DNA from 3 places in the Paraburkholderia sp. A1RI-2L genome. Region 3 is predicted to be linked to each of the others. Evidence: predicted binding sites of a transcription regulator. Region 3 holds the regulator's gene; each other region holds the start of a gene.
The links. The regulator LexA, encoded in region 3, represses DNA repair genes until DNA is damaged. The targets are predictions, from matches to a motif close to ACTGTATNNNNATACAGT.
Positions count from the first base shown of each region.

Region 1 (9,670 bases), 300 kb from region 3:
TCCGCGCATCGCGAGCTTGAGCGGCTTTTCGAGCAGCCATGCCGGGCGTGGCTGCGACGGCAGCGGCACCTCGGGCAGATCGAAGGCCGTCTGCACGGGCACGGCTTCTTGCTGCGCGTCGGAGCGAGCCTCCGACTTGCGTGAATCGCGCGGCTTGCGCGCGGTCCGGCGCGCAGGCGCACCGCGGCTCGTACGCCAGGTTCGCGCCGACATCGCCAGCTCGGGCCGATGATCGTCCTCGACGAACAACTGCAGCACGTTCTGCTCGCCGATGCGCGCGCCAATGCGCTCGAACAGTTGCGAGAGCGACGCGTCCGACGCCTCGGGTGAGGGAAACAGCGTGTCGGTGGGCGGTGCATAAGCGCTCACCTGATCGGCGACGAGCGCAAGGCCGATCACGGGCGCGGTCAGCGCGGTCTGATTGAGCTTCTCGCGCAACAGCCATAGCAGATGCTCGGCATCGCGCGAAGGCGCGGCCCACGATAGCGCAAGGCTCGACGTGCGCGGCGCGTGGCGCGACGCCAGCTCGTGCTCGAGACGCAGCTCGAAGCCGCTCAACGCGCCATGCTGGACGGCCAGCCAGCCGGCCAGCTGCATCACGAGACGACGCGCGGCAAACAGCAGCGCCTCGGCGCTCTCCACGCGCGCCTGCAATTCGAGCGAAGCATGAAACGAGGGCGGCGCCGCGAACCAGGCTCGCGGATCGGGCGCCTCGCCGCGCGCCTGCGCGAGCCAGGCGAGCACGCCGTCGCCAAAGCGCCGCACGACGCCATCGCGCGGCAGCCGTCGCAAATCGCCGAGCGTCGCGCAGCCGATCTGCGTGAGCGCCTGCTCGTGCTGCGCGGCGAACGGCGCGAGCGCGACCGGCAACGCGTCGAGCGCGCGCACGAGCGTGGCCTCCTTGAGCACGCGAAAGCGCCGCGCCGCATGCGCCCCGGCGCTCGCGCGCGCCTGCGTGAGCACCCACGCGCCCTGTGCGGTGGGCGCGCAGGCGATGCGCGCGGCGTGGCCGCAACTGGCCACCGTGGCCGCCACCTTGGTCAGCAACGCGCGCACGCCACCAAAAAGACGCAATCCGGACCCGACTTCGAGCAGGAGCGTATGCGACTGCGCGAGCGACACCTTCGGCGTGTAGACGAGCAGCGCAAGCGCGAGCGCCTCGAACGCACGCGTCTCACGCGCCGCATCGGGCTCGAGCAGCACGAGCCCCGGCGCGAGCGCAAGCGCATGAGCGCGCGTGCTGCCCGGCTGCACGCCGAGGCGCAACGCATCGAGATCGGCCATCAGGATGCGCGCGTGATCGGCGAGCACACAGCAGCGCTGCCCCGTAGCCTCGTCAGGTCGACTGGCCCGCAGTGACTCCAGTGCTGGCGACGTGAGTGACATGAGCGGCACGGGCGGCCTCACGGCCTCCAGCGGCAACAACGGCAAGGTGACGGCGATCCACAACATGATTGATCCCGGGCCACGGCGCGGCCGGCCATGCGCCCGGCTGGGGCAGCACCGACTCCTGCAGCGGCAAAGTGATGACGAGTGGCTGGGCGGGCGGCGGCCCGCGGCGCTTGAAAATATCGACGGACACAGCGGTGAGCTGCATCCGTTCACAGCGATTCAGGCGCGCATCCTCGGGCGGCGGCACCGGCGTGCAGACCATGCGCAGCGGCGCCGGCGAGGACTGGCTGCGCGCAGCGGGCGGACGCATCAGAAACGCCAGCGACTGCGAGTCCTGCGCGGCGACCTGCAAACGCCTCAGGGCATCGGCGCGCGCCTTCGGCTGCCAGAGCAGCACGGCGCCAATGCCATCCTGCTTGAGCGCCTGCTCGGCGGCCCACGGCGCCTCGCTCTCGCTCGCGCGCACCCAGATCAGACGCTCGAGCGCGATTCCCCACGCCTTGAGCGCGCACGCGTAAGGCCGCCACGGCGGCGCGACGAGCAGCACGTACCGTCCCGCCCGAGCAGTGAGCGTGCGCAGCACGGGCGCGACGAGCCGCATCTCGCCGATACCGCCCTGCTCGACGAGCAGCTCGGTCAGGCTGCCCGCAGGCCAACCCGCACCGGGCAACTGGGCGTCGAGCGCGGCATGACCGCTCGCCACCGTGCGCTCGCCCACGTGCGCGAGCTGATTGCCCTGCCAGACCCGGCTTTGCAGCCGGGGCGGCAGGTGCGTTGCCGCAAACTGGAGTGCTGCCATGATTGCGCTCTGGAAAAAGGGAATAGAACGCCCTGCCCAATCCGAAACGGGGCATCACAGGATTGCCGGCACGGCATGAAAGCCTCGTCGGCACCTGTATATTTATACAGTATTTGACGGGGTTGGGGAAGCGGATGCGTTCCTCCCCTCAAACTTCGATCTGTCTTGCAGTAGCGCAGGTTGCGCACCGTTGGCTGGAGCCCCCTCGCAAGCCCCGCATGATTAAATCCCTCCCGTTCGATGCCGCCTGCATCGCGCCCGGCATCGCCTCATGAAAGCGACGATATTTTCGAAAAATTCCTCCTCAAAAGTAATTACACAACCACAAGCAATATTTACCAGGCATAAAAATAAATCCGCGTAGAAATAATCTTATTTATTGATTCCACGATATTTGACAGAGTCTCCATGGCCGCATTCATTTAACGAAGAAATTTCGCTTTTTCAGGAAATCGATGTGATCAGAAGACAAAAAGAGATGCACAGATTTACGCGATCAAGTCGCAAATAATCCGAAATGTAAACATTAAAGGACTGCTAATTTTGAATCGTCACGAAAATCCCGTTGATACTCCCGGTCGCGTCCGCGTCATTATTGCCGATGACCATCCCATCGTACGACTGGCCGTTGCTGCAACCATTACGAACCTGCGTGGCTACGAGATTGTCGCCGTTGCAAATTCGGGACTCGATTTGTTGAACGCATTGCACAAAGTCCCCTGCGACCTGATCGTCACCGATCTTGCAATGTGCTGGGATTCCCCCGAAACGGACGGCATGGCATTGATACGGTGGCTCAGATTCAAATATCCCGCCATCCCTGTTGTCGTTTTCACGATGACAACAAGCATCAGCACAATCAGAGAACTAATACACGCACGCGTCGCCGGCATTGTCACCAAAGACGAGTCGCTGAGCGAACTCATCAAGGTCTGTCAGTATGCGCAGTCCGGCAGCAAAATCGCCGTCTCCGATATGGTCGCACGCAGGCTTTCGGCATCCGCCCCACCCGCAGAGATCAAGCACAAATTTGCGCTTTCGCGCAAGGAACGCGAAATCGTCCAGTTAATCGCACGCGGCATGTCACTCACCGAAATTGCCCGCCGCTCCGGCCGCACGACTTCCACAATCGGCACTCAGAAAATGGCGGCAATGCGCAAACTGCACCTGACTTCCAACGCGGAACTGATTCAGTACGCAATGCTTCACGGGCTGACCAGTTCTTGAGACACCCGCGCCGCGCCCGCGCAAAAAGAAAAAGGGCTTAGCACATGCATGCTAAGCCCTTGAATATCGTGGTCGGAGCGATAGGATTCGAACCTACGACCCTCTGATCCCAAATCAGATGCGCTACCAGGCTGCGCTACGCTCCGACGAATCGCTGATTATATCGCCCTCTTTCAGAGATCGTCAAACCCACATCGCTCAAGGCAGATACCTTGCCGCCGCTTCACCCCGCGTGCACCATGCAGGAAACCCGCGTGGAAAACGACCTCCACACACGCCCCTCTTCCAAGAGAACCGCCAAATGAACCTCATCCTCTGGCGCCATGCCGAAGCCGAAGACATCGCCGCGAGCGATCTCGCCCGCCAGCTCACCACGCGCGGGCGCAAGCAGGCGCAGAACGTCGCGCGCTGGCTGCGCGCGCGCCTGCCCGATGACGCGGTGATCCTCGCGAGCCCCGCCGCGCGCACGATACAAACCGCCGAAGCGCTCACCGATCAGTACCGCGTCGTGCGCGAGATTGCACCGAACGCCAGCGTCGACGCCGTGCTCGCGGCCGCCGGCTGGCCGGAAGGCATCGCCTCCACGGTCGTCGTGATCGGCCATCAGCCGACGCTCGGCGAAGTGGCCGCACGCCTCTTGTCGAACGAAAACACCCGCCGCAGTTGGGCGATGAAAAAAGCCGGCGTCTTCTGGATCAAAAGCCGCGAGCGCAACGGCGACGGCGAAGCGGTCCTGTTCGCCGCCATCACGCCCGACCTCGTCTAGCGCCGTGCGGCACGGGCGTCATCCCCGGCCTTTCCCAGCTTGGCCTTACAGCGCGTCATCGAATCGTCATTGCGTCTTCATGGAAACGTAACCGCGTCTTACTAAATTGCCGGAAAAGTTCTCTTACTTCCGACCAGGACGCCCTATGCGAGATCTGCCGACGCCTTCCCTGCCGTTCGCTGCGAGCCTCTTCGAGTCGAATCGGCGCCTGCCGCGCGCCGAGGAAACGGTTACCGCGCAGCATCGCCTGCAGGTGGCCTGGGCGCGCAGCGACGAAGAGCTGCGCGAAGCGCAGCGCCTGCGCTACCGCGTGTTCGCCGAGGAAATGGGCGCGCGCCTCGCGGGCCCGGCGGGCCTCGACGTCGACGCCTTCGACAGCTGGTGCGATCACCTGCTCGTGCGCGATCTCGACACGCTCAAGGTCGTCGGCACCTACCGCGTGCTGCCGCCGCACCAGGCCGCGCGCATCGGGCGTCTCTACGCCGAGAGCGAATTCGATCTGTCGCGCCTCGCGCACCTGCGCCCCAAGATGGTCGAGGTGGGCCGCTCGTGCGTGCATCCGGACTACCGCAGCGGCTCGGTCATCATGTCGTTGTGGGGCGGCCTTGGCGCCTACATGACGCACAACGGCTATGAGACGATGCTCGGCTGCGCGAGCGTCGCGATGGCCGACGGCGGCCACTACGCCGCCAATCTCTACGCCTCGCTCGAAGCGAACGCGCTCACGGCGCCCGAGTACCGCGCGTTCCCGCACACGCCGCTGCCCGTCGAGGAACTGCGCACGGGCGCGTCCGCCATGCCGCCGCCGCTCATCAAGGGCTATCTGCGCCTTGGCGCGAAGATCTGCGGTGCGCCGGCATGGGACCCAGACTTCAACTGCGCCGACTTCCTCACGCTGTTCCGTCTCTCGGATATCAACGAGCGCTACGCGCGCCACTTCCTCGGCGACGCCGCCGCGCGCTGAGCGTCCATAACAGGCCAGCCCAGACAAGCGCCAAGGCAGCGCCACAAAGCACAACGTCTGAATCGCCGTGCCTCAGTCGTCCGAGTACACCACGCGATACGGAATCCCGAGCTTGCCCCATTCGGCCGCTTCCTGAACGAGGTTGTAATCGGTGAGCGGATTGTTCTGCACCCACGTGTTCGGCAGCAGCACTTCGTAGCCGTTGCCCTCCTGGATCACCTTGATCTCCGGCAGGCCGACATCGGCGCGACGGCGGCTCAAGAGGCCCGCCAGGCGCAGGCAGAACAGCAGCGGCCATTCCACGTCGCGCGTTTGTGAGAGCTTGCCGAGCTTGCCCACGTGGCCGAGCACGAGCGCGGCGAGGCGCGCCTGGTCGGTGCGCGAGAAGCCAGGCATGTCGGCGTTGCTGGCGATATAGGCCGAGTGCTTGTGATACGCGCTGTGCGAAATCGACAGCCCGATCTCATGCAGCGACGCCGCCCAGCCGAGGAACATGCGGTTTTCCTCGCGGCGCTCGTCGTCGGGCTCGTCGAACTGGTCGTAGAAGCTCACCGCCAGTTCGCCGATGCGAGCCGCCTGCGCGCGGTCCACGCCATAGCGGCGCATGAAGCCTTCCACGGTGACGGTGCGCATGTCCTCGTGCTGCGAGCGCCCGAGCAGGTCGTACAGCACGCCCAGGCGCAGCGCGCCGTCGGTGGTGTCGACATAATCGATACCCAGTTCGTCGAACACGGCGATCATGATCGAAAGGCCGCCCGCGAGCACCGGAATGCGGTCGGGCTTGAGCGCGACGAGCTTCAGGCGGTTGACGTTCTCGGCCTTGATGAGCGCACGCTTGAGGCGCTCGAGGCCGCCGCGCGAGATGCCGTGCGTGATGCCCGGGTCGTTGAAGCCGTTGGCTTCCACAAGCTCGGCGAGCGCGCGCGCCGTGCCCGAGGAGCCGATCGCCTGGTCCCAGCCGGTCTTGCGATAGTCGGAGGAAATGATCTGGATCTCACGCGTGGCGGCCAGTTCGGCCTGGCGCATGGTGTATTCGTCGACGTTGCCGGCCGGGAAGAACTGGCGGCTATGGCTCACGCAGCCGATATAGAGGCTTTCCATGCGGATCGGCGTGTAGTGCGCGCCGATGATGAACTCGGTCGAGCCGCCGCCGATGTCCACCACGAAGCGCTTGCCCGCGCTCGCCGGCACCGAATGGGCCGCGCCCGCGTAGATGAGGCGCGCCTCTTCGCGGCCCGCGATTACCTCGATCGGGAAGCCGAGCGCTTTTTCCGCCTCGGCGAGAAATTCGCGCGCGTTTTTCGCCACGCGCAGCGTGTTGGTGGCCACCGCGCGCACGTGGTCCGGATGGAAGTCGCGCAGACGCTCGCCAAAACGCTTGAGTGCGTCCCAGCCGCGCACCTGCGAGGCGCGGTCGAGCATCTTTTCCTTCGAAAGGCCAGCGGCAAGACGCACCGGCTCGCGCAGGGCATCGACGGGATAGATCTGGCTGCCGGCGTCGGTTTCCTCGACCCGGCCGACGATCAGACGAAAGCTGTTCGAGCCGAGATCGACGGCGGCTAGCAGTTGCGGATTGGTGACCATCGAGGGGGCGAGCTCCATGCGTGAGAGCACGGCCATCCGGTCTCGCTGGGCGGCCGCCGCACTGTCCAAATATGCCATTTTAAGCGTACCCGACTTCCCCATGTCATCCCTCGCACCGGTTGCGGCCCGCAGCGCCCCGCGAGGGACGCCCTGACCCACCCTGCATCTTTGCCGCGAGACGTGTCGAATACGTGAAAATGGAGCGTAGAATTTATGACACGCCAAATTTCATAATAACGTCACGAAACTGTGAGAATTTCCGAGCGTCCGTTCGAATCATCCCCTGGAATTCCGCTTTCGATACCAATGTCCATCCGCTATCCCTTACTCAATCGCGAACTGGGCATTCTGGGATTCAACGAGCGTGTCCTTGCACAGGCCGCCGACCCATCCGTTCCCTTGCTGGAGCGCCTGCGCTTCATCTGCATCACCAGCAGCAATCTCGACGAATTCTTCGAAGTCCGCATGGCCGGGCTTCAGGAGCAGATGCGCGACAATCCGGGCGCGCTCACGCCCGATGGCATGTCGCTGCAGCACGTCTATGAGCTCGTGGTGGAGCGCGCGCAGCGCCTCGTGCATCGTCAGTACCGCATGCTGCACGACACCGTGCTGCCGGCGCTCGAAGAAGAAGGCATCTACTTCCACGGCACCGATGCCTGGAACGAGGCGCAAACCACGTGGGCCCGCAAGTATTTCATCGACGAACTGCTGCCCGTGCTCACGCCGATCGGGCTCGACCCCGCGCACCCGTTCCCGCGCGTGCTCAACAAAAGCCTGAATTTCGTGGTCGAGCTCGAAGGCAAGGACGCCTTCGGCCGCCAGGCGGTCATGGGCATCGTGCAGGCACCGCGTGCGCTGCCGCGCCTCGTGCGCATGCCGCAAGAGCTTTCGGGCTTCCAGCACGGCTTCGTGCTGCTCGGCTCGCTCTTGCAGCGCTTCGTGGGCGAGTTGTTCCCGAGCCTCGTCGTGCGCAGCTGCAATCAGTTCCGCATTACGCGCAACAGCGAGCTGTTCGTCGATGAGGACGAAATCACGAACCTGCGCGTGGCGTTGCAGGGCGAGTTGCCCGCGCGCCATCTGGGCAACGCGGTGCGGCTCGAGGTCTCGGCGGAGACGCCGGTGCATCTCGTGAAGCGTCTGCTCGATGAAAGCGGATTGAATGAGAAGGACTGCTATTACGTCGATGGCCCCGTCAATCTCGTGCGCCTGATGCAGTTGCCCGAGAAGGTCGATCGTCCCGATCTGAAGTTCGTGCCGCACGTACCCGCGATCCCGCAACGCATCGCCGCGAACACCAATCTGTTCGACGTGATCGATCAGGGCGACGTGCTGCTGCATCACCCGTACGAGAGCTTCCAGCCGGTGCTCGAGCTGCTGCTGCAGGCCGCCAACGATCCGAACGTGATGGCGATCAAGCAGACCATCTACCGCACCGGCACCGACTCGCCGCTCATGGATGCGCTCATGCAGGCCGCGCGCAACGGCAAGGAGGTGACGGTCGTGGTGGAGCTGCTCGCGCGCTTCGACGAGGAAACCAACATCAACTGGGCCGCGCAGCTCGAGGCCGTGGGCGCGCACGTGGTCTACGGCGTGGTCGGCCACAAGTGCCACGCCAAGATGATGCTGATCGTGCGCCGTGTGGCCGTGAATGGCCGCATGGCGCTGCGCCGCTACGTGCACCTCGGCACCGGCAACTACCATCCGCGCACAGCGCGCCTCTACACCGACTTCGGCCTCATGACCTCCGAGCCGAAAATATGCGAGGACGTCCACCACGTGTTCCAGCAGCTCACGGGCATCGGCGGCGAGCTGCAACTGCACGAGATGTGGCAGTCGCCGTTCACGCTGCATCCGCGCCTCGTCGAGTCGATCCGCGCCGAAGCCGACGCCGCGCGCGCCGGCAAGAAGGCTCGCATTGTCGCGAAGATGAACGCGCTGCTCGAACCCACGGTGATCGACGAGCTCTATGAAGCCTCGCAGGCCGGCGTGAAGATCGATCTGATCGTTCGCGGCGTGTGCTCGCTGCAGCCGGGTGTGCCGGGGCTTTCGGAAAACATCACGGTGCGCTCGATTGTCGGGCGCTTCCTCGAGCATCACCGCATCTACTACTTCTACGCGGGCGGCGCGGAGCACGTCTATCTGTCGAGCGCCGACTGGATGGACCGCAACCTGTTCCGCCGCGTCGAGGTGGCGTTCCCGATCCACGACCGGCGCATGAAGCGCCGCGTGATCGCCGAAGGCCTGTCGATGTTCCTCGGCGACAATCAGTGCGCGTGGCTCATGCAGAGCGATGGCCATTACCGGCGCCGCCGCGCCGGCAAGTCCGTGCGCAATGCGCAAATGAGCCTGCTGGCGAAGTTTTGTTCTTGACGCCTGTGCTGCAGTGACGGCACGCAAGCCACGATGCAAAAATGCCGCTTCGACGAAGCGGCATTTTTTATTCTGCAAGCCTGAGCCAGATGCCTGGCACGCAGGGTGCGCGCCTCACACTGGCGCCGGTTGCCGGCGCGCCGTGCGCGCGGTCGGGAAGCGCACCGTGAAGGTGCTGCCCCGCCCTTCCTCGCTCTTCACTTCGAGCGCTGCATCATGGCGCTGCAGCACGTGCTTGACGATCGCGAGACCCAGTCCCGTGCCGCCCGTGTCGCGCGAACGGCTGCGGTCCACGCGATAGAAGCGCTCGGTCAGGCGCGGAATGTCGCTCGCGGGAATGCCATAGCCGCTATCGGTGACCGAGAACACCGCCTGCCCGCCTTCCGCCCGCCACGACAACTGCACCGAGCCTCCGTCCGGCGTGTAGCGCACCGCATTCGTGGCGAGATTGCCGAGCGCGCTCAATATTTCGGTCTCCGATCCAGTCAGGCTCAAGCTGTCGTCGAATTCAGCGGTGATCCGATGATGTCCGCCCGAGAGGCTTTCCGCGTCCTCGCGCACGTGGCCG
Region 1 covers NZ_JARBTA010000001.1:721,716-731,385, reverse strand. The annotation lists gene PWP93_RS03510 (Y-family DNA polymerase) at 1-1,452, opposite strand, end outside; gene imuA (translesion DNA synthesis-associated protein ImuA) at 1,337-2,191, opposite strand; gene PWP93_RS03500 (response regulator) at 2,735-3,418, shown strand; tRNA gene PWP93_RS03495 (tRNA-Pro) at 3,488-3,564, opposite strand; gene sixA (phosphohistidine phosphatase SixA) at 3,720-4,184, shown strand; gene PWP93_RS03485 (GNAT family N-acetyltransferase) at 4,330-5,148, shown strand; gene ppx (exopolyphosphatase) at 5,221-6,810, opposite strand; gene ppk1 (polyphosphate kinase 1) at 7,039-9,102, shown strand; gene phoR (phosphate regulon sensor histidine kinase PhoR) at 9,217-9,670, opposite strand, start outside.
Region 1: imuA (translesion DNA synthesis-associated protein ImuA) is a predicted target of LexA. The motif match lies at 2,285-2,302, and genes of this name have one in related genera.

Region 2 (9,670 bases), 570 kb from region 3:
GTGGGCTTCTCGTTCGGCGCGTTGTTCGAAGGCATCTCGGGTTTCGGCACCCCCGTCGCGATCACCAGTTCGCTATTGATCATGCTCGGCTTCCCGGCGCTCGAGGCACTCACCTTCACGCTGATCTTCAACACGGCGCCGGTGGCGTTCGGTGCGCTTGGCGTGCCGATCACGGTGCTCGGCGCGGTCACCCACCTGCCCGCCGACGCGCTCGGGCAAATGGTCGGCCGCCAGTTGCCGTTCTTCGCGGTGGCGCTGCCGTTCTATGTAATCGCCATCTACGCGGGCGTGGGCGGCATGCTGCGCATCTGGCCGGTGCTGCTGGTCTCGGGCGGCAGCTTCGCGCTCACGCAGTTCGTCACGGCGAACTACATCAACTACAGCCTGACCGATGTGCTCTCCTCGCTCGTCTCGCTGATCCTCACGATCCTGTTTCTGCGCGTGTGGAAACCCGCGCCCGACGCGCGCTTCGAGATCAAGGTCGACCGCGCCAAGGAAGTGCGCGGCGACGTCTCGGGAACGCAGGGATGGTATCCATGGATCATCGTGGCGGTGGTCGTGATTCTCTGGACGATCGCCAAGGTGTTCGCGATCGGCGACCTCAAGGTGCACTGGCCGGTTCTCGACAAGGCCGTCTACATCACGCTGTACAAGACGCCGTATGGCGCGATCTGGGACTTCCAGCCGCTCGGCACGGGCACCGCGATCCTGCTTGCGGCCATCATCACGGCGCTGGTCGTGCGGCTCAAGCTCGCCGACTTCGGCGCCGCGATCGTCGACACCTGGGTACAAACGCGCATCGCCATCCTGACCGTTGCCACCATCGTCGGGCTGGCGTTTTTGATGAACTACTCGGGCCTGACTTATACGCTGGGTCTCGGCGTGGCCTCGGTGGGCGCGTTCTTCCCGCTCGTCTCGGCGTTCCTCGGCTGGGTGGCCGTGTTCCTCTCGGGCAGCGACACCTCGGGCAACGCGCTATTCGGCAATCTTCAGGTGGTGGCCGCGCACCAGCTCAATCTGGACCCCGTGCTCATGGCGGCGACCAATTCGTCGGGCGGCGTCATGGGCAAGATGATCTCGCCGCAAAATATCGCGACGGGCGTGGCAACCACCGACCTCAAAGGGCAGGAAGGCTATGTGTTCGCGAAAACCTTCAAGCACTCGATCCTCCTGACGGTGCTGCTCGGCATTCTCGTGTGGCTGCAGCAAAACGTGTTCACGTGGATGATTCCTCCGCATTGAAGACGGCGTGCAGCATGAATGGAAAAACCGCCTGCGAATCGAGGAATTCGCAGGCGGTTTTTTTGATTGTCCCGGGGCGGCATGGGCGACGCCCCCTGCATTCGAGAATGCTTAACGCAGTTGCTCGACCACGAGGCTCATGATCTCGCGAGCCGGCCGCGACGAGTCGACCTGCCCGTTGTCGTCGACGACCGACACGCGGGTCTGGTTCTCGGTCACGGCGCGCACATTGAGCTTGTACTGCTTCGCGACCTTGTCCTTGTGGCCGTGGAAGAGCTGGCTCCAGAAGCCCTGCTCCGCCGAGCTCAGATCCTGCGGATCCACGTAGCGCAGATAGTAGATGCCCTTCGTGCGGTCGCGGTCGTCCACCGTGAAGTTCGAGCGGTCGAGCGCGACGCCCACGCGCAGCCATGCGCGGTCGTACGGCTCGGAGAGCGTGAGTTCGGTCGACGTGTACTGGCCCCCTGCGGCGTTCGCCGCCGACGCATCGGACGGCGCACTCTGCCCCGCGACAGCAGCGTTCTGCGCCGCGACGGCGGCAGCGGCCGCGTCGGCACCCTTGGCCGGCGTCTTGCCGTTGGCATTCGCTTTCGCGTCGGCCTCGGCGGAGATCTGCGCGTCGGGCACGCCGGGCTTGGCGCGCGCGAGCGTCACCATGAGCCGCTTGAGGTACTCCGTTTCGAGCGCCGGATCGTTGGGCTTCGGCACCCAGTGGGTGGTTTCGTTGTTGGTGCCGGTCAGCTGCTCGCTCAGGCCCTTCTGGCTGATGAAGATGTACGTGCCGCCGGTGGGCGACGTTTCGAGGCGCGTGCGGTACTTGTTGCGCTCGGCCGTGACGTACGAATTGCCCGTGGCCCACGACAGCGTGTTGCGAATGAGGCCGTCGTTGATCTTCGGATGGGTTTCGTTCCAGTCGGTTTCCATCACGCCCTTGTCGCGCTGGTCGACCACCAGCAGGAAGCCCTGCTCCTGCCAGAAGCGGCGCACCTGCGGCCAGACCTGGTCGGGCGTGCGGCTGTCGATGACGAGCCAGCTTTCCGTGCCGTCACGCTGAATGTGCATGCCAGGCACCTGCGGGAGCACCTGGGTCTGGTCGGACACGGGCGCCGCGGCCTGAACCTGCTTGAGCGCGGACAGCGAGGTTTCGCCGCCTTGCGGAGGCAGCGAGCGCTGGTCGCCTGTTTCGTCGAGCAGGTTCGGCGGCACGGCCAGCGACGCCTGCTTCGCCTTCGCATCGCTGCGGTAATCGATCTTGCCGGGCGTCGGCGAACTGCAACCGGCGACCAGCCCGCCCGCCATCAGGAGCGCGAGCGCGCGTGCGGCAAGACGTTGGTGAAAATCACTCATGTTCGGGTAATCCCTTCGGCTAGGCCACGGGCTAGTTTCCGTGGATCAACCAGCCATTTTACCGGTGAGACGCCGCGCTGTGCAAAAACCGGGCGGCGACGGCACTGCCCGGCATGCCTCAGCCCGTCAGACCGGCGCTCCAGACGCTGAATGACGGACCCCGCAGCCCGCTTTTACCCGATCTATGTAACGTTCATCAACATTCCATAAGCCACTCTCCACACCTGCGAATCGAGAAAATTTCTTTTTCTATCAATGCACTAAGGACGCAGACGCGGGACCGCCAGTTTTGCGCCTCTCGACATTTGAAGTTCGCAGATCTTGCAGAAGCGGCCCGATGTTAATTTCCCCGAGAAAAAGAGATAAGCGCAAAGAACAACATACGGAGAGTTGATGAAAACTTACAGCCGCTTGCAGGCGGGCCGCGCTGCGGCCTTCGCCTGCCTCTTCTCGTGCCTCGCGGCCGGTGCCGCGACAGCCCACGCAGCACTCGGCGACATAGTCCCGCCCGAGGCGCCACCAGCCTCCGCGCCCGCTAACGGCCTGACGCTCGCAGGCGGCGCAGCGCGCGTGACGCGCTACGTCGACACGGGCGGCACGCACTTCAACGCGTACATCGCCACCCATAGCGGCCAGATCTTCGCCTACACGTGGCAAGGCCCCACCCCGCCGGACCTCGATGTGCTGCTTGGCCGCTACGCCGCCGACTGGCACAGCGGCGCCGCCGCGCTCCATGCCGCCGGACGCGCCGGCCTGCACGCTGCACGCGTCGATACGCCCACGGTCGTCGTCGAATCCGGCGGCCACATGCGCAGCTATATCGGCCGTGCGTGGCTGCCCGCGGCATTGCCTGCGGGCGTCACGGAAGGGGACCTGCAATGAGCACGCCGGCACGACGCGTTTCGCCCACGGGCGAGCGTGCAGGCGCGCGCTCCGGCGTACTCGCAGGCCTCCTCGCCGCAGTGCTCTCGACAGTGCTCTCGGCAGTGCTCACGGCCTGCGGGGGAAGCGGCAACACCGGCGTAGTAAGCGTCACCACGCCCGCCAGCACGCCCGCTGCCGCCAGTGCGCCGTCAAGTGCGAGTTCGCCGTCTGCGACCAGTCCGGACACATCCAGTACGACCGGCACCGTACCGCAATCGACCACGCCGAATGTCCTTGCGGTCAGTGTCGCAGCCACGCCTGAAGCCGCACGCAACATGCTCATGGCGAGCGTGACGGTATGCGTGCCGGGCACGACGACCTGCGCAACCGTCGATAACGTGCAGGTCGACACCGGCTCGCAAGGCCTGCGCCTGCTCGCCTCCGCGCTGCCCGCCGGATTCGCCCTGCCCGCCGTCAATGCGGGCGCCAGTTCGTCACCCGCTGGTGAATGCGCGGCCTTCGGCACCGGCTATACGTGGGGCGCGGTGCGCAGCGCCGACGTGCGGCTCGCGGGTGAAGTCGCCCCTTCATTGCCGATCCAGGTGATCGCTGACCCATCCGTGCCAGTCACGCCGAGTTACTGCCAGGGCTTCGGGTTCGCGATGATCAACTCCACCGCGCTGCGCTCGAACGGCATCCTCGGCGTCGGGACGTTCAACGCCGACTGTGGCGCAGCCTGTGTCAATCAGCCCAATCGTTCGTGGTACTACGCATGCCCTTCCGGCAACTGCACGGCGAGCGCGCAGCCACTCGCGCAGCAGGTGCGCAACCCCGTCGCGTCGTTTGCCAACGACAACAACGGCGTCGTGATCGATCTGCCCGCGGTGCCCGATACGGGCCAGAGCGCGGTGAGCGGATCCCTGATCTTCGGCATCGGCTCGCAACCGAACAATGCGCTCGGCAGCGCTACCGTGCTGCGCGCGAATACAGTTACGGGCTACGTGACGACCACAACCTCGGACGGTTCGATCTATTCGCTCAGCTATCTGGACAGCGGATCGAACGGCTTCTTCTTCGCGAACTCCGCCCTCACGCGCTGCGGCGTGTGGTACTGCCCGAGCACGCCACAAAGCATCGGCGCATCGATCAAGGGAACGGACGGCATCAGCGCACCGGCCTCGGTTTCGGTCGCGAACGCGCAAACGCTCCTCGCCAGCAGCAACTGGGCGTTCAACGACCTTGCAGGCTACAACGGCAATATGTTCGGCTGGGGATTGCCGTTTTTCTTCGGGCGGCGCATCTATACGGCAATCGAAGCTCAGGTGACGCCGGCGGGAACGGGGCCGTATTTCGCGTTCTGAGTGGCGCGCGCAAGCGCGCGGGTCACTCGTCGTCGACGTCCGGTGCGGGTGTGGTCCGGGCGAGCGCGCCCGGAGAAAGCCAGCGGAACGACGTGAGGCTGCCCGTCTTGTCGTAGGTGCACTCGGCAGCGGTGGACGGGCGCGGGGCCTTGTGCAAACCGAGCTTCACGGCAAGCGCCGCGATCGGCGTGGTGGGCTTGCTCTCCGCGACTGAAGCCGCGAGTGGGTCCGCAACAGGCGCGGACGCCGCGGAGACCCCGGAAGCCGCCGACACCATGGACCCAGCCGGCGGCGCTGACGCGCCACGCGCAGTCGCTGCGCCAGTCGACGTTGAAGTTGCAGTCGAGGTCGGCATGGAACTGGCCGAAACGCTCGCCGCACTCGCATCGGAGGCGCTTGCTGCCGCACCCACGGGCGCGCCCGCCAGAGCGGCGGCGGCCGATGCGCTGAGCCCGCCCGATGCCGGCAATGCGCCGCGATCGAGCAGCCCCTCGACCACGACGCGTTTGCCGCGATACGCCACGGCGGTATGCGTGACGGACAGTGCGCCCAGCGAAGCGCTGGCGAGCCGGCTGCGCATTTCCCGCGCGCACTCACTGGGATTCTGGTACTGCGCGACGCATCCCGCGAGCAGAGTGGCCCCGGCGGCGAGGCCGACGAGGCAAGCTTTCCGTTTGTTCATCGCTCTTGTTGCGCTTCTCGCGCGGTTCGGTTTTCAGGCTGCGGCAATTGTAGCGTACAGGCCGCAAGGACCCGAGGCGCACCGGACTTTGGCGCCGCTGCCGCGACCGGGGGCTCGCGGGCACGCGCCGGCCTGCTATCATCACTGCTGTATATTCATACAGTGCCGCGCGTGCTTCCCGACTCCCCCGATCCGTTCTATTACCTCGCGAACTTCGAGCGCGCGCTCGCCTCGCTCGATGCGCGCTGCGCCGACTTGTTCGACACAGCCGAGCAGCGCTTCATGCAAAGCTTCGGCGCTCTGCCGCGCGGCTCGCGCGCGCTGTTCGTACGCATGCTGATGCGTAAGGGCCCGAATTTTCGCGCAAGCAAACTCGACTACGCCGAGATTGGCTGCCCGCGCGCCGCGGCCGCTCCCCTCGCCGATGCCGGCTGGCTGGACAGTGCGCCCGTGCTTGCGTTCGATGCCCTCGCGGCACTCGTCACCAAAGCCGAATTGCAGGCGCTCAGCGCGCGCCTGCTGGCCGATGCCGTTGCGCCCGGCGCGCGCGCCACGCGTGCCGAAACGCTCGAAGCCCTGCAAGCCGCTGCGCCCGAGGCGCACGGTTGGTCAACGTGGTTTCCGGGCTCGACCGATACCGTCTTCCATTTGGCCGCCGCGCCGCTGTGCGAACGCCTGAGGCTGATGTTCTTCGGCAATCTGCGGCAAGACTGGTCCGAGTTCGTGCTCGCCGATCTGGGCGTCTATCGCTACGAGTACGTCCCGCTCGACAGCGCGTCGCGCGCGTTCCGGCAGCGCGCCGACATCGACGCCTGGCTCGCGCTGCGAGACTGCCGCGAAACCTTCGATCTCGCGCCCGACGCCGCAAGCGCCGTCAACGCCGTCAACGCCGTCAACGCCGTCAACGCCGTCAACGCCGTGAGCGCGGCGCTCGATACGCTCGACATGCTCGCGCCGCACACCCGGTCCAACGACTGGCTGCGCTCGCGTCACGACCGGGTGCGCCACGCAGCGGGTCAGGCTGCAGAGCGGCTGGGCGAACCGGCGCTCGCCTGGCGCGCCTATGTCGGCTGCGGCCATCCCGAGTCGCGCTACCGGCGCGTGCGCGTGCTCGAGCAGTTGGGTCGCCGCGACGACGCCCTCGCGCTCGCGCAGGCGATTGCCGGCGCGCCCGCGAACGAGGAGGAAGCACAACGCGCGACACGCACGCTCGCGCGCCTCGCGCGGCGGCGCAGCACGAGCGCGATACCAGCGGCAACACAGGCAGCGACGCGGGCAGAAATCGCGGCAACTGGCGTAATCGAAGCCAGCGATGCGCCGACGTTCACCAGCGCCGAACTCACGCTGCCCGCCGCCTGCGCGGGCCTGCGCGTGGAGGAAGCCGCGCGCCGGACGCTCGAGTGCGCGGACGCACCGGTCTTCTACGTCGAGAACACGCTCATCAACGGCCTGTTTGGCCTGCTCTGCTGGCCCGCGCTTTTCGCAGCGCTGCCGGGCGCATTCTTCCATCCGTTCCAGCGCGGCCCCGCCGATCTGCACGCCGCCGACTTCGTCCAGCGGCGCGCCGGGCTCTTTGCCGCCTGCCTCGCCGAACTCGAAAGCGGCACGTACCGCGCGACCATCGAGCAGCGTTTTGACGAGAAGCACGGCATCCAGTCGCCTTACGTCGCATGGCCCGCGCTCGACGCCGCGCTCCTCACGCTCGCGCTCGACTGCTTTCCCGCTGCCCATCTGCGGCTATGGTTCGAGCGGCTCCTGCGCGAACCCGCCGCGAACCGCTCGGGCCTGCCAGACCTCGTGCGTTTCTGGCCCCGCGAGCAACGCTACGAACTGATCGAAGTGAAAGGCCCCGGCGACCGGCTGCAGGACAATCAGCGCCGCTGGCTCGCGTATTGCGCCGCGCACGGCCTGCCCGTGACCGTGCTACAAGTGCGCTGGGCGGCGCAGGCCAGCACGAACGCTGCGTCAATGCCATGAGCTACACCGTCGCGGTCCGTACGCTCTGTGAGTTCACCGCAAAACGCGGCGATCTCGATTTGCGCTTCACACCCTCGCCCGATGCAAGCGAAGGCCGCGCCGGCCATGCTGCGATCGCCGCGCGCCGGCCCGCCGGCTACGAAACCGAAGTCGCGCTCACCGGCGTATTCGGCACGCTCACCGTGCGCGGCCGCGCCGACGGTTACGATCCAGCACGCCAACGGCTCGAAGAATTCAAGACCTATCGCGGCGATCTGGATGCGATGCGCGAGAACCAGCGTGTGCTTCATTGGGCACAGTTGCGCGTCTACGGCGCGCTGATGTGCGAAAAGCTCGGCCTCGACGCGCTCGAACTCGCGCTCGTCTATTACGAGATTGGCTCGGGACGTGAGACGGCGCTCGTCGAGCACGCGAGCGCACAGCTATTGCGCGCGGAATTCGAATCGCAGTGCGCGCGCTTCATCGCGTGGGCGGAACAGGAAAGCGCGCATCGCGCGGCGCGCGACTGTGCGCTCGCGGCATTGCGCCTGCCGCATGCTGCGTTCCGCGAAGGCCAGCGCGATCTCGCCGAGGCGGTATGGCGCGCCGCGACGCAAGGCCGCTGCCTGCTCGTGGAGGCGCCGACCGGCATCGGCAAGACCATCGGCACGCTGTTCCCGCAGTTGAAGGCCTGCGCGCGCGCCGGTATCGACAAGGTGCTGTTCCTGAGCGCCAAAAGCTCGGGGCGTCAACTCGCCATCGATGCGCTCAACACGCTTGCCGATGCGCAGGCCGATGGCAAAGCCGGCGCGGGCAGCAGCACGACCGCGCTGCCGCTGCGCGTTTTGGAACTGGTCGCGCGCGAGAAGGCCTGCGAGCACCCCGACCTCGCCTGCCACGGACAATCGTGCCCGCTTGCGCGTGGCTTCTACGACCGCCTGCCCGCCGCGCGCGCCGCCGCCCTCGAGCGCGTGCGGCTCGAGCGCGCGACACTGCGCGAAGTCGCGCGCGAGCACGAGGTGTGTCCGTACTATCTCGGCCAGGAGCTGGCGCGCTGGAGCGACATGATCGTCGGCGACTACAACTACTACTTCGATGTGAGCGCCATGCTGTTCATGCTCGGTGCGCACAATCAGTGGCGCATGAGCGTGCTCGTCGACGAAGCACACAACCTGCCTGAACGCGCCCGCGCGATGTATTCCGCCGAGATCATGCAGACCCGCATGGACGCCGTGCGACGCGCCGCGAGCGCCCCGGTGAAGCGCGCATTGACGCGTCTCGCGCGCCACTGGAATGCGCAAACCGCCATGCAGCCGCAGGCCTGGCGCGCGAGCGAAACGCTGCCCGAAGGTTTCGTCGCCGCGCTCGGCGATGTGATTGCCGCGATTGGCGACCAGCTTGCGCAACCGGCGCTCATGCGCGACGCCGAACTCGAACGCTTCTATTTCGACGCGCTGCACTTCGTGCGCATGGCCGAGCGCTTCGACGCGCAATCGATCTTCGACGTCACGCCGCTGCGCGCACGGGAAGCGAAGCGTCCGCGCTCGACACTCTGCATCCGCAACATCGTGCCGGCGGGCGCGCTGCGCGCGCGCATGGCGGCGGCCCACAGCGTGACGCTTTTCTCCGCCACGCTCGCGCCCACGCACCACTACACCGACATGCTCGGCTTGCCGGAAAACACCGTGAACGTCAAGATCGGCACGCCATTTCGCACCGAGCAACTCGAGGTGCGGATCGCACGCGATATCTCGACGCGCTACAAGGACCGGGAGCGCTCGCTCGACATACTGGTCGCGCGCATCGCCGCGCAATATGCTGCGCGGCCCGGCAATTACCTGTGCTTCTTCAGCAGCTACGATTATCTTCAGCTTGCCGCCGATACCTTCGTCGCGCGGCATCCACATGTGAGCACATGGATGCAGTCGCGCACGATGGACGAAACCCAGCAACAGGCTTTCGTCGCGCGCTTCGTGGAAGGCGGCTGCGGGATCGGCTTTGCGGTGCTCGGCGGCGCTTTCGGCGAGGGCATCGACTTGCCGGGCACGCGCCTGATCGGCACCTTCATTGCGACGCTCGGCATGCCGCAGGTAAATCCCGTCAACGAGGCGATGCGCGAGCGCATGGAAACGCTCTACGGCGCCGGGTTCGACTACACCTATCTGATTCCCGGATTGCGCAAGGTCGTACAGGCCGCGGGCCGCGTGATTCGCACCGA
Region 2 covers NZ_JARBTA010000001.1:1,597,027-1,606,696, forward strand. The annotation lists gene PWP93_RS07425 (L-lactate permease) at 1-1,242, shown strand, start outside; gene bamC (outer membrane protein assembly factor BamC) at 1,354-2,589, opposite strand; gene PWP93_RS07435 (DUF2844 domain-containing protein) at 2,983-3,471, shown strand; gene PWP93_RS07440 (DUF3443 domain-containing protein) at 3,468-4,814, shown strand; gene PWP93_RS07445 (hypothetical protein) at 4,837-5,496, opposite strand; gene PWP93_RS07450 (VRR-NUC domain-containing protein) at 5,668-7,473, shown strand; gene PWP93_RS07455 (ATP-dependent DNA helicase) at 7,470-9,670, shown strand, end outside.
Region 2: PWP93_RS07450 (VRR-NUC domain-containing protein) is a predicted target of LexA. The motif match lies at 5,643-5,660, and genes of this name have one in related genera.

Region 3 (9,670 bases):
CGCGTTCTGGCTCGGCAACTCGGTGCTCAACCCCGCGACGCTCGTGTTCATGGGCTTCGTGCTGGGCTGGCAGTGGAGTGCGCTGCGCCTCGTGCTGGGCGTGCTGATGGTGTTCGGCCTCGGCTGGCTCGCGAATCGGCTGGTGACGCGCGAGGAGGCGCTCGCCGCCGACGTGCGGCTCGCGATGTTCGCGCAGGAGCAGGCCGAGAGCGGCAATGTGCTCATCCGCTGGCTGCGCCTTTTCGTGCGCATGGCGGTGCGGCTCGTGCCGGAATACATCGTGCTCGTGCTGTTGCTGGGCGCGGCGCGTGCGTGGCTCTTTCCGCACATCGGGCCCGAGGTGGCGAGCAGCCTCGGCTGGATCGTCGTTTTTGCGGTGGCCGGCATGCTGTTCGTGATCCCTACCGCCGGCGAGGTGCCTATCATTCAGGCGATGCTGGCGCTCGGCATGGGCGTGGGGCCGGCGGGCGCGCTGCTGATGACGTTGCCGCCCGTGAGCCTGCCGTCGTTCGCGATGCTGGCCGGCTCGTTCAGGGTGCGTACGCTGGCGCTGGTGGGCTCGGTGGTCGTGCTGTTCGGCGTGGTGGCGGGGCTGGCAACAGTCGCGCTGGGGTTTTAGCGCGCTTCATTAAGGCCTGTTCGCACGTATTGGTGCGCAACGGCGTGAACAGGCCCTAAGATAAGAGACACGCATCAACGTCGGATTGCCGGCCAGCCGGCTGGCCATCTGCACACAATCCGCACAGAACAGGGCTCGCGCCCGGGAACCGCCATGGCAAAGCAAAAAACGAATCCGAAACTCGAACAGGCCCTGACACGGGGCGACCTCGCCATCCGGCAGGCCAACTCCGCTCGTGCAACGGCGGTTTTGCGCGCGCTCGGCAAGATGATCGTCGAGGCGTCGGCGACCATCGGCGTTGAGGCGCACACGTCGATCCCCGATGGCGACCGCATTTACGATCCCGCCGACGGCCTCTGGCCGCAGCAGTTGCTGATTTCGCTCGATGGTCCCGTCGAGGACTCGGATCCGGAGGAGATCCGAACGATTCGCCTGCTTGCCCAGTCGCAGTCCACGCAGTTCCGCGTCGAGTGGCATCGCGCCGACGGCAAGATCGGCCGCCAGGAAGGCGGCCCGTTCGCGACCGTCGCCTTCATTTCGGATGTCGACATCCCCTGGGGCGACGACGACGACTGAGCTTGTTCCGAACCGCGCGCGTTAGCGCATCATGCGCCGCCGGAACAGGATCGAGGCGACGACGAAGGGCACCACCACGTAGAGCACGAGCACGGCGAGATGCAGTCCCGCATGCTCGATCGGGCGCCCGAGCATGGCCGGGCGAATCAACTCGACGGCGTGCGCGAGCGGCAGCATCAGCGTGACGTGCTGCGCGGCGGCGGGCAATTGCGTGAGCGGAAAGAACACGCCGGAAAGCAGCAGCATCGGCGTGAGCACGAGCGTTTGATAGAACATGAAGAAGTCGTAGGACGGCGCGAGCGCCGTGACGATCATCGCGCAGCTCGCGAATGCGAGGCCCGCGAGCGCGATCACGGGCAGCGCGAGCAGCATCGACGGAAAGCTCGCGTAGCCGAGCAGGCCCGCCACGATCATGATGGCCGCGCCCGACAGCACCGACTTGCTGGCGGCCCAGACAACCTCGCCGAGCACCACGTCGCCGAGCGAGAGCGGCGTGTGCATGATCGCTTCCCATGTGCGCTGCACGTGCATGCGCGAGAAACCCGAGTACATGGACTCGAAGCTAGCCGACATCATCACCGAAGACGACACCGTGCCTGCCGCGAGAAACGCGATGTACGAGACGCCGTCGACGTGGCCGACCATCAGCCCGAGCCCGAAGCCGAGGCCGAACAGATAGATCATCGGATCGGCGAGATTGCCGAACATCGAGGCGATTGCCAGCTTGCGCCAGACGAGATAGTTGCGCCGCCATACGGCGATCCAGTGCGTCGCGTTCGACGGCAGCGCCGCGCGCGGCTCGCGCATGGGCGACTGGGTGGGGCGCGTGGGCGGCGGGGTTTGCGTGCGTGTCTGCATGATGGCGATGTTAATCCTGCATCTCGCGGCCCGTGAGCCGCAGGAACACATCTTCAAGATTCGCGGGCCGATGCAGGTAGCGCAAATCCGAGCGATGGCGCAAAAGCGCATGCACGGGCGCGGCTTCGTCGACATAGCAGAAGAGCGTTTCGCCGCTGATTTCCGTGCGCTTGGCGAGCGGTGCGAGCTCGTCGCGCAGCGCCACCGGATCGGGCCCGTAGACCTCGATCACGTCGCAGCCGATTTCCGATTCGATCAGCGCCTTCGGTGGGCCCTCGGCAATCTTGCGGCCCTCCTCGATGACGCAGACGCGATTGCAAAGCCGTTCGGCCTCCTCCATGAAATGCGTCGTGAGGAGAATCGTTTTGCCGCGCGCGAGCAGCGAGCGCAGCCGCTCCCAGATCAGGTGGCGGGCCTGCGGATCGAGACCCGTGGTGGGCTCGTCCATCACCAGCACGTCGGGGTCGTTGACGAGCGCGCGCGCCAGCGTGAGACGGCGGCGCATGCCGCCGGAAAGCTCGCCCACGCGTGCATCGGCCTTGCTTTCGAGGCGTGCGAATTCGAGCAGCGGCGCGACGAGCGCGCGCGTTTCGCTTGCCGAGAGTCCGAAGTAGCGGCCGAACACGAGCAAATTCTCGCGCACTGTGAAGTCGGGATCGAGATTGTCGAATTGCGGCACGACGCCCACGCGCGCGCGCGCATGACGTGCCCGCGCGGGCACCGGTTCGCCGCACAGGCTGATGCGTCCGGCATCGGGCGAAACGATGCCGAGCAGCATGCGCAACGTGGTGGTCTTGCCTGCGCCGTTGGGGCCGAGGAGCCCGAAGCATTCGCCGGGGAGGACGTCGAACGACAGGCCGTTCACGACGGTCCTGTCTCCGTAGTGCTTGATCACCTGCTCGAATTCGATGGCGGGCATGGTTGGGCGGCTGTTGCACGTTGCAAGGCGGCCTATTATAGGGCGTTCATCTCCCCATGCCGTTGCACCATCGATGTGCACGCAAACCTGGCGTTTTCCAGCCCTTGCGTGTCGAATTGCGGCGCACCATCATGTAATAGTGACCTGCGTTTCCAGACGGGTAGGGAGAATCGATCATGGCGAGCTACAAGAAAATTCTGCTTTGTTACGATGGCTCGCGCGAAGGCCGCAAGGCGCTGCGTTGCGGCGCGGATCTGGCGCTGGACCTGCATGCGGAGACCCATCTGCTTTCGGTGGTCGACATGCGCTCGACGATCGCGCAAAGTGCGGGCTTGCTCACCGACGTGGCATGTGGGCGCTTCGAAGAAACGGCGCGCGAGATTCTGCAGGAAGGCGTGGACTGGCTGACCGAACGCGGCGTGCGTGCGCAGGGCCACTTCGCGTTCGGCCATCCGATCGACGAGATTGCGAATCTCGCCAATGAGCTGCACGTCGATCTCGTAGTGGTGGGGCATCGCTGCCGCACCGGACTTTCGCGCTGGTGGATGGGTGCGGGCAATACGCCGCTGCTCGACCGCGTGACGTGCAGCATTCTCGTGGCCTGCTCTTCGGCTGCCGAGGAAAAACAGCAACAGCAGGCGGCGGCCTAGCCGCTATCAATCGCTTCCGCGCGATTGCAGCGTTCAGTCAATCAGCGAAAAGCGGCGGAGCCACTACCACGTAGATGGCTCGCCGCAATTCTTGCGGTTCATCTCGGTACGGCTTGCTCAGTTCGACGCGCTCGCGTCGTTGACGGTATTCGGCTCGTTCAATTCCACGGCGGCGAGCTTCCACGAAAACAGCCCATGACGCTGCAGGATGGCGGCATAGCGATCGCCGCCATAGCCGCTGTTTGCGCCGCGCTGCCACGTGACGGCGAACGTGTTCAGACTGCGGTAGCCCGCCGAGGTTTGCGCTCGCGGCTGAGCTTGCTGCGGCTGCGGCGATTGCGCCTGAGCCGGAGGATTGCCGGGTGCGGGCTGCGTCGCTTGGCCTGCCTGTGACGATGGTGGCGGCGACGGCGCTTCAGCCGGCGGCACAGGCGCGGGCTGTTCTCCCGGCTTGCCGGTCGGCGGCATGCCGCTGAGCAATGCGGCCACGCCCTCTGGCGTGGCATACGCGTCCACCAGTGGGCCGATCAGCGCATTGCCGATCATCGCGCCGAACAGCATGAGCGGATTGCTGGCGTGGGCGGCCTCCATGCGTTGTTGCAGCATCTCGCCAACCTGCTGCTTCAAGCTCGCGCGCAGCGCCGGGTAGTCGACGTACTCGCTTAGTGCGGCTGCGTCGCGTGCGTCGGCGGCTGCCTTGAGGTTATTCAGCGCGATATATGGCGATGCATAGCCATAGCCCACTGCCGCCACGATTGCAACCGCCGCGACGGCGATTGCGACGGGCTTCTTCCAGCTGGATGATTTGCGCGGATACGTTTGGGTATCGGTCATTGGTTAGTGCAACCCTGCAGTGTTCAATCAGGGTGTTGACCGCGCGCAATCAAAAACGATCCCACTTTTGTTGCTTACTTTGCCAGCGCGACCGGCGCATCGGCCTGCTGCTCCGCGATACAGCGGTCGATGGCGCGGCACACCGCCTCCATCGTGCCCACCATGATGAGCCGCGACTGGCCGTGATAGACGCGCACCGGTGCGCGGCGGTCGGGCTGCTCCGCATTCAGCGTGCTGTTGAGCGAAACGCGTGCGAAGGCCGGCTGCGCGGAAGGCAGCGGGCGCGCTTCGTCTTCTTGCTCGATGTCGTCGAAGAGCGAGCCATTGATCTGGTAGCCGCATTGACGGCCAAGGGCCGCCGCCGAAGCACGCGCCTCGCGCATGGCGCACGAGGCAATCCCGCGCAGATGGCGCAGACGGCCGAATTGACGGAAGGGCAACAGGCGGGCAAGGCGTTCCATGACTCTCTCCGGAAAATGCGCAGAAGATGCGCAGAAAATGCGCAGGCGGAATTATCAGAATTCGGTTGGACGGATCAGACCAACGGCAATGCCTTCGAGCGCGAAATCCGCGCTGCCGGCCGCGACGAAAATATTCTCGTAGTCAGGGTTCTCCGCGATCAGCTCGATGCCGTTGCGCTGCCGCTTCAGGCGCTTCACGGTGACGTCGTCGCCAAGACGCGCCACGATGATCTGGCCATCCTTCGCTTCGCTCTTTTTTTGCACGGCGAGCAGGTCGCCGTCGAGGATGCCCGCGTCGCGCATGGACAGCCCGCGCACCTTGAGCAGGTAGTCGGGCCGGCTCGAAAAGAGCGCGGGGTCGCAGGTGTAGTTCTGCGAAATGTGCTCTTGCGCGAGGATCGGACTACCCGCCGCGACGCGGCCCACGAGCGGCAGCGAGAGCTGCATGAGGCCCGCGTGCGGCAGCGTGAATTGATGCGGCAGATCGCCCGGACCGGGCACGAGGCGGATGCCGCGCGAAGCGCCTGCAGCCAGCTCGATCACGCCCTTGCGCGCCAGCGCGCGCAGATGTTCCTCCGCCGAGTTCGCCGAGCTGAAGCCCAGTTCGGCGGCGATTTCCGCGCGCGTGGGCGGAAAGCCGGTGCGCTCGATCGCGCGGCGGATCAGATCGAAAACCTGCTGCTGTCGTGCGGTGAGTTTGGTCATGGCGCTACTGTATGTTTGAACAGGTGACTGTATTTTTATACAGTACTCGCCGCTTTTCAAGTGTTACTTGAACTTTGTCATCCGCACGGCGTCGCGACGGCGCTTTCCCTTCCCCGACGGACGCAACCACCGGCGAAAACAGGCGCAAGCGCCCAATTCCTCCGTCCTTACCACTTTTACGTATTAAAAAATGAGAAAACATCATTTTTAATAATGTAAGCCGATCGCTAGACTGGCCTCCATCGATTGCTGCAGGGCACGCGAGAACGCACGAAAGTGCACGAATGCGCACGACGACACGGAGAAAAAGTGGATGAAACAAGGCATTACGGGGCACGCATGGTTCAGGACGCTGGCGGCGAAACTGCTGATCGGCGTGGCGCCGCTCGTCGGCATGGCGGTCTTCGCGCCGGCGGCGCATGCGGACACGGCGCTGCTCAACGTCTCCTACGATCCCACGCGCGAGCTGTATCAGGACATCAACGAAGCCTTTATCAAGGAGTGGAAGGCGAAAGGCGGCGAGACGCTCACCATCAAGCAGTCGCACGGCGGTTCCGGCGCTCAGGCGCGCTCGGTGCTAGACGGACTGCAGGCCGACGTCGTGACGCTCGCGCTCGCCTGGGACATCGACGCACTCGCCAATAAAGGGCTGATCGCGAAGGACTGGCAAATGCGTCTGCCCGACAACGCCTCGCCATACACCTCGACCGTCGTGTTTCTCGTGCGCAAGGGCAATCCGAAGCGCATCAAGGACTGGGACGACCTCGTGAAGCCCGGCGTCTCGATCGTCACGCCCAATCCGAAGACCTCGGGCGGCGCGCGCTGGAATTACCTCGCGGCGTGGGCCTATGCGGCGCACCAGCCGGGCGGCAACGACCAGAAGGCGAAGGCCTTCGTCACGAAGCTCTACAAGAACGCAGGCGTGCTCGACTCGGGCGCGCGCGGCGCGACCACGAGCTTCGTGCAGCGCGATATCGGCGACGTGCTGATCGCCTGGGAAAACGAAGCATTCCTCTCGCTCAAGGAGTTCGGGCCGGACAAGTTCGAGATCGTGGTGCCGTCGGCCAGCATTCTCGCGGAGCCGCCGGTTGCGGTGGTCGACAAGGTCGTGGACAAGCACGGCACGCGCAAGGTGGCGCAGGCGTATCTCGAGTTCCTCTATGGCGAGAAGGGGCAGGAGATTGCCGCGAAGAACTTCTATCGTCCGCGCTCGGACAAGGTGCCGGCGGCGCTCATGGCGAAGTTCCCGAAGCTCAAGCTTTACACGGTCGACGAGGCGTTCGGCGGCTGGGCCAAGGCGCAGAAGACGCATTTCGCCGATGGCGGCGTGTTCGATTCGATTTATCAGCCGCAATAAGCCGGCCGTAGTAAGCCTACGGCAATACGCAGTAGCAAGCAACGCCAAAAACAAGGCGCGCCCGACGAGGCGCGTCTTTAGCCGCGGCGCCCCGCATGTATCGCATGACGGGAGGCGCTCCGCGCAACCCATGTGAAGAGATAGAGCATGACGACGTTTCGATTACAGAAGCCAGGCGCGCTGCCGGGATTCGGCGTGACGCTCGGCATCACGGTGGCGTATCTGAGCCTCGTGGTGCTCATTCCGCTTGCGGCCACGTTCCTCAAGACCGCGACGCTCGATTGGGCGCAGCTCGTGCGCGCGGTGGCGTCGCCGCGCGTGCTCGCGTCGTACCGCCTCACATTTTTCTCCGCGCTTGGCGGAGCGCTCATCAATGCGGTGTTCGGGTTCTTGCTCGCCTGGGTGCTGGTGCGCTACACGTTCTCGTTCAAGCGCGTGATCGATGCGCTCGTCGATCTGCCGTTCGCACTGCCGACTTCCGTGGCGGGGATCTCGCTTGCCGCCGTGTATGCGGGCAACGGCTGGATCGGCCAGTTCCTGCAGCCGCTCGGCCTCAAGATCGCGTTTACGCCGCTCGGCGTGCTTGTGGCGCTCACGTTCATTGGCCTGCCGTTTGTCGTGCGCACCGTGCAGCCCGTGCTCGAGGAGTTCGAGCGCGAGCAGGAAGAGGCCGCCGCCTGCCTGGGCGCGTCGCGCTGGCTCACGTTTCGCCGCGTGGTGTTGCCGGCGGCATTGCCTGCGCTGCTTACGGGTTTTGCGCTCGCATTCGCGCGCGCGCTGGGCGAGTACGGTTCGGTCATCTTCATCGCGGGCAATGTGCCGATGAAGTCGGAAATCACGTCGCTGCTCATCATCACGAAGCTCGAGCAATACGACTATGCGGGCGCGACGGCGCTGGCTGTGGTGATGCTGTGCGTGTCGTTCGTCATGCTGCTGCTCATCAACACGTTGCAATGGTATTTGCAGCGGCGCACGAGCCGCCGGGCGTCGCGCGGCGTGTCGCGCTCGCGTGTGCCGAACCCGATGCACGCGGGTGTTGGAGGAGAGGCGCAATGAGTGCAGCAAGTACGCGGGTCCGCAATGCAGGACGTCCCAATTCCGTAACGGAAGCGCCCTGGGTGCGCTGGCTCCTCACCGGCATTGCGCTGGCGTTTCTCGCGCTGTTTCTGGTCGTGCCGCTCGTGGCCGTGTTCTGGCAGGCGTTGAGCAAGGGCATCGGCTTCTATTTCGTATCGCTCGCCGACCCGGATGCGCTCGCCGCGATCAAGCTCACGCTGATCACCGCCGCGATCGCCGTGCCGCTCAATCTGGCGTTCGGCCTCGCGGCATCGTGGACCATCGCCAAGTTCGAGTTCCGCGGCAAGGCGTTGCTCACCACGCTGATCGACCTGCCGTTTTCGGTTTCACCCGTGATTTCAGGGCTCATTTACGTGCTGCTGTTCGGCGCGCAGGGCTGGCTCGGCCCCTGGCTTGAGGACCACAATGTGCAGATCATCTTCGCGGTGCCGGGCATCGTGCTCGCGACCATCTTCGTGACGTTCCCGTTCGTCGCGCGCGAACTGATTCCGCTGATGCAGGCTCAGGGCACCGACGAGGAAGAGGCCGCGCACGTGCTGGGCGCGTCGGGCTGGCAGATGTTCCGGCGCGTGACGTTGCCGAACATCCGTTGGGGTCTGCTGTACGGCGTGATTCTCTGCAATGCGCGCGCGATGGGCGAATTCGGCGCGGTTTCGGTGGTGTCTGGACACATTCGCGGCCAGACCGACACGATGCCCTTGCACGTGGAGATCCTCTACAACGAATACAACTTCGCGGCCGCGTTCGCCGTGGCTTCGCTGCTTGCGTTGCTCGCGCTCGTTACGCTGGGTCTCAAGCTGCTGGCGGAGCGCCACATGTCTGCGGAGCTGCGCGATACCGGCGACGTGCCGGCGCTCGCGGGACTGCCGGCAACGCGCAGTGCGGCCGCGCCTCAAGGCGCAGTGATTGGCCAACGACATACACAACAACACCCACAACAACACACCCGCGCGTTGCGCCGGACGCTTGAACAGGGAAAGGGCTAAAGATGGGCATCATCGTTCGTAATCTGCACAAGCGTTTCGGCGATTTCACCGCGCTCGACCATGTTTCGCTCGACTTTCCGGCGGGCGAGCTGGTCGCCTTGCTCGGGCCTTCCGGATGCGGCAAGACCACGCTGCTGCGCGTGATCGCCGGGCTCGAATATGCCGATGAAGGCCAGGTCGTGCTCCAGGGGCAGGACGTGGCGATGGTTGGCGCACGCGAGCGCCAGGTGGGCTTCGTGTTCCAGCATTACGCGCTGTTCCGCCATATTACCGTGTTCGAGAATGTGGCGTTCGGGCTGCGCGTGAAGCCGCGCAACGAGCGTCCCTCCGAAGCGCAGATCCGCGAGAAAGTGCATGAGCTGCTCAAGCTCGTGCAACTCGACTGGCTCGCGCTGCGCTATCCGTCCGAGCTTTCCGGCGGCCAGCGCCAGCGCATCGCGCTGGCCCGCGCGCTCGCCGTGGAGCCGAAAGTGCTGCTGCTCGACGAGCCGTTCGGCGCGCTCGACGCGAAAGTGCGCAAGGAGTTGCGCAGCTGGCTGCGGCGCCTGCACGACGACCTGCACATCTCGACGATCTTCGTCACGCACGACCAGGAGGAAGCGCTCGAAGTGGCCGACCGCATCGTCGT
Region 3 covers NZ_JARBTA010000001.1:1,023,843-1,033,512, forward strand. The annotation lists gene PWP93_RS04870 (permease) at 1-619, shown strand, start outside; gene PWP93_RS04875 (hypothetical protein) at 773-1,195, shown strand; gene PWP93_RS04880 (ABC transporter permease) at 1,217-2,053, opposite strand; gene nodI (nodulation factor ABC transporter ATP-binding protein NodI) at 2,064-2,972, opposite strand; gene PWP93_RS04890 (universal stress protein) at 3,149-3,622, shown strand; gene PWP93_RS04895 (DUF2939 domain-containing protein) at 3,740-4,456, opposite strand; gene PWP93_RS04900 (hypothetical protein) at 4,531-4,917, opposite strand; gene lexA (transcriptional repressor LexA) at 4,972-5,622, opposite strand; gene PWP93_RS04910 (sulfate ABC transporter substrate-binding protein) at 5,936-6,979, shown strand; gene cysT (sulfate ABC transporter permease subunit CysT) at 7,127-8,035, shown strand; gene cysW (sulfate ABC transporter permease subunit CysW) at 8,032-9,042, shown strand; gene PWP93_RS04925 (sulfate/molybdate ABC transporter ATP-binding protein) at 9,045-9,670, shown strand, end outside.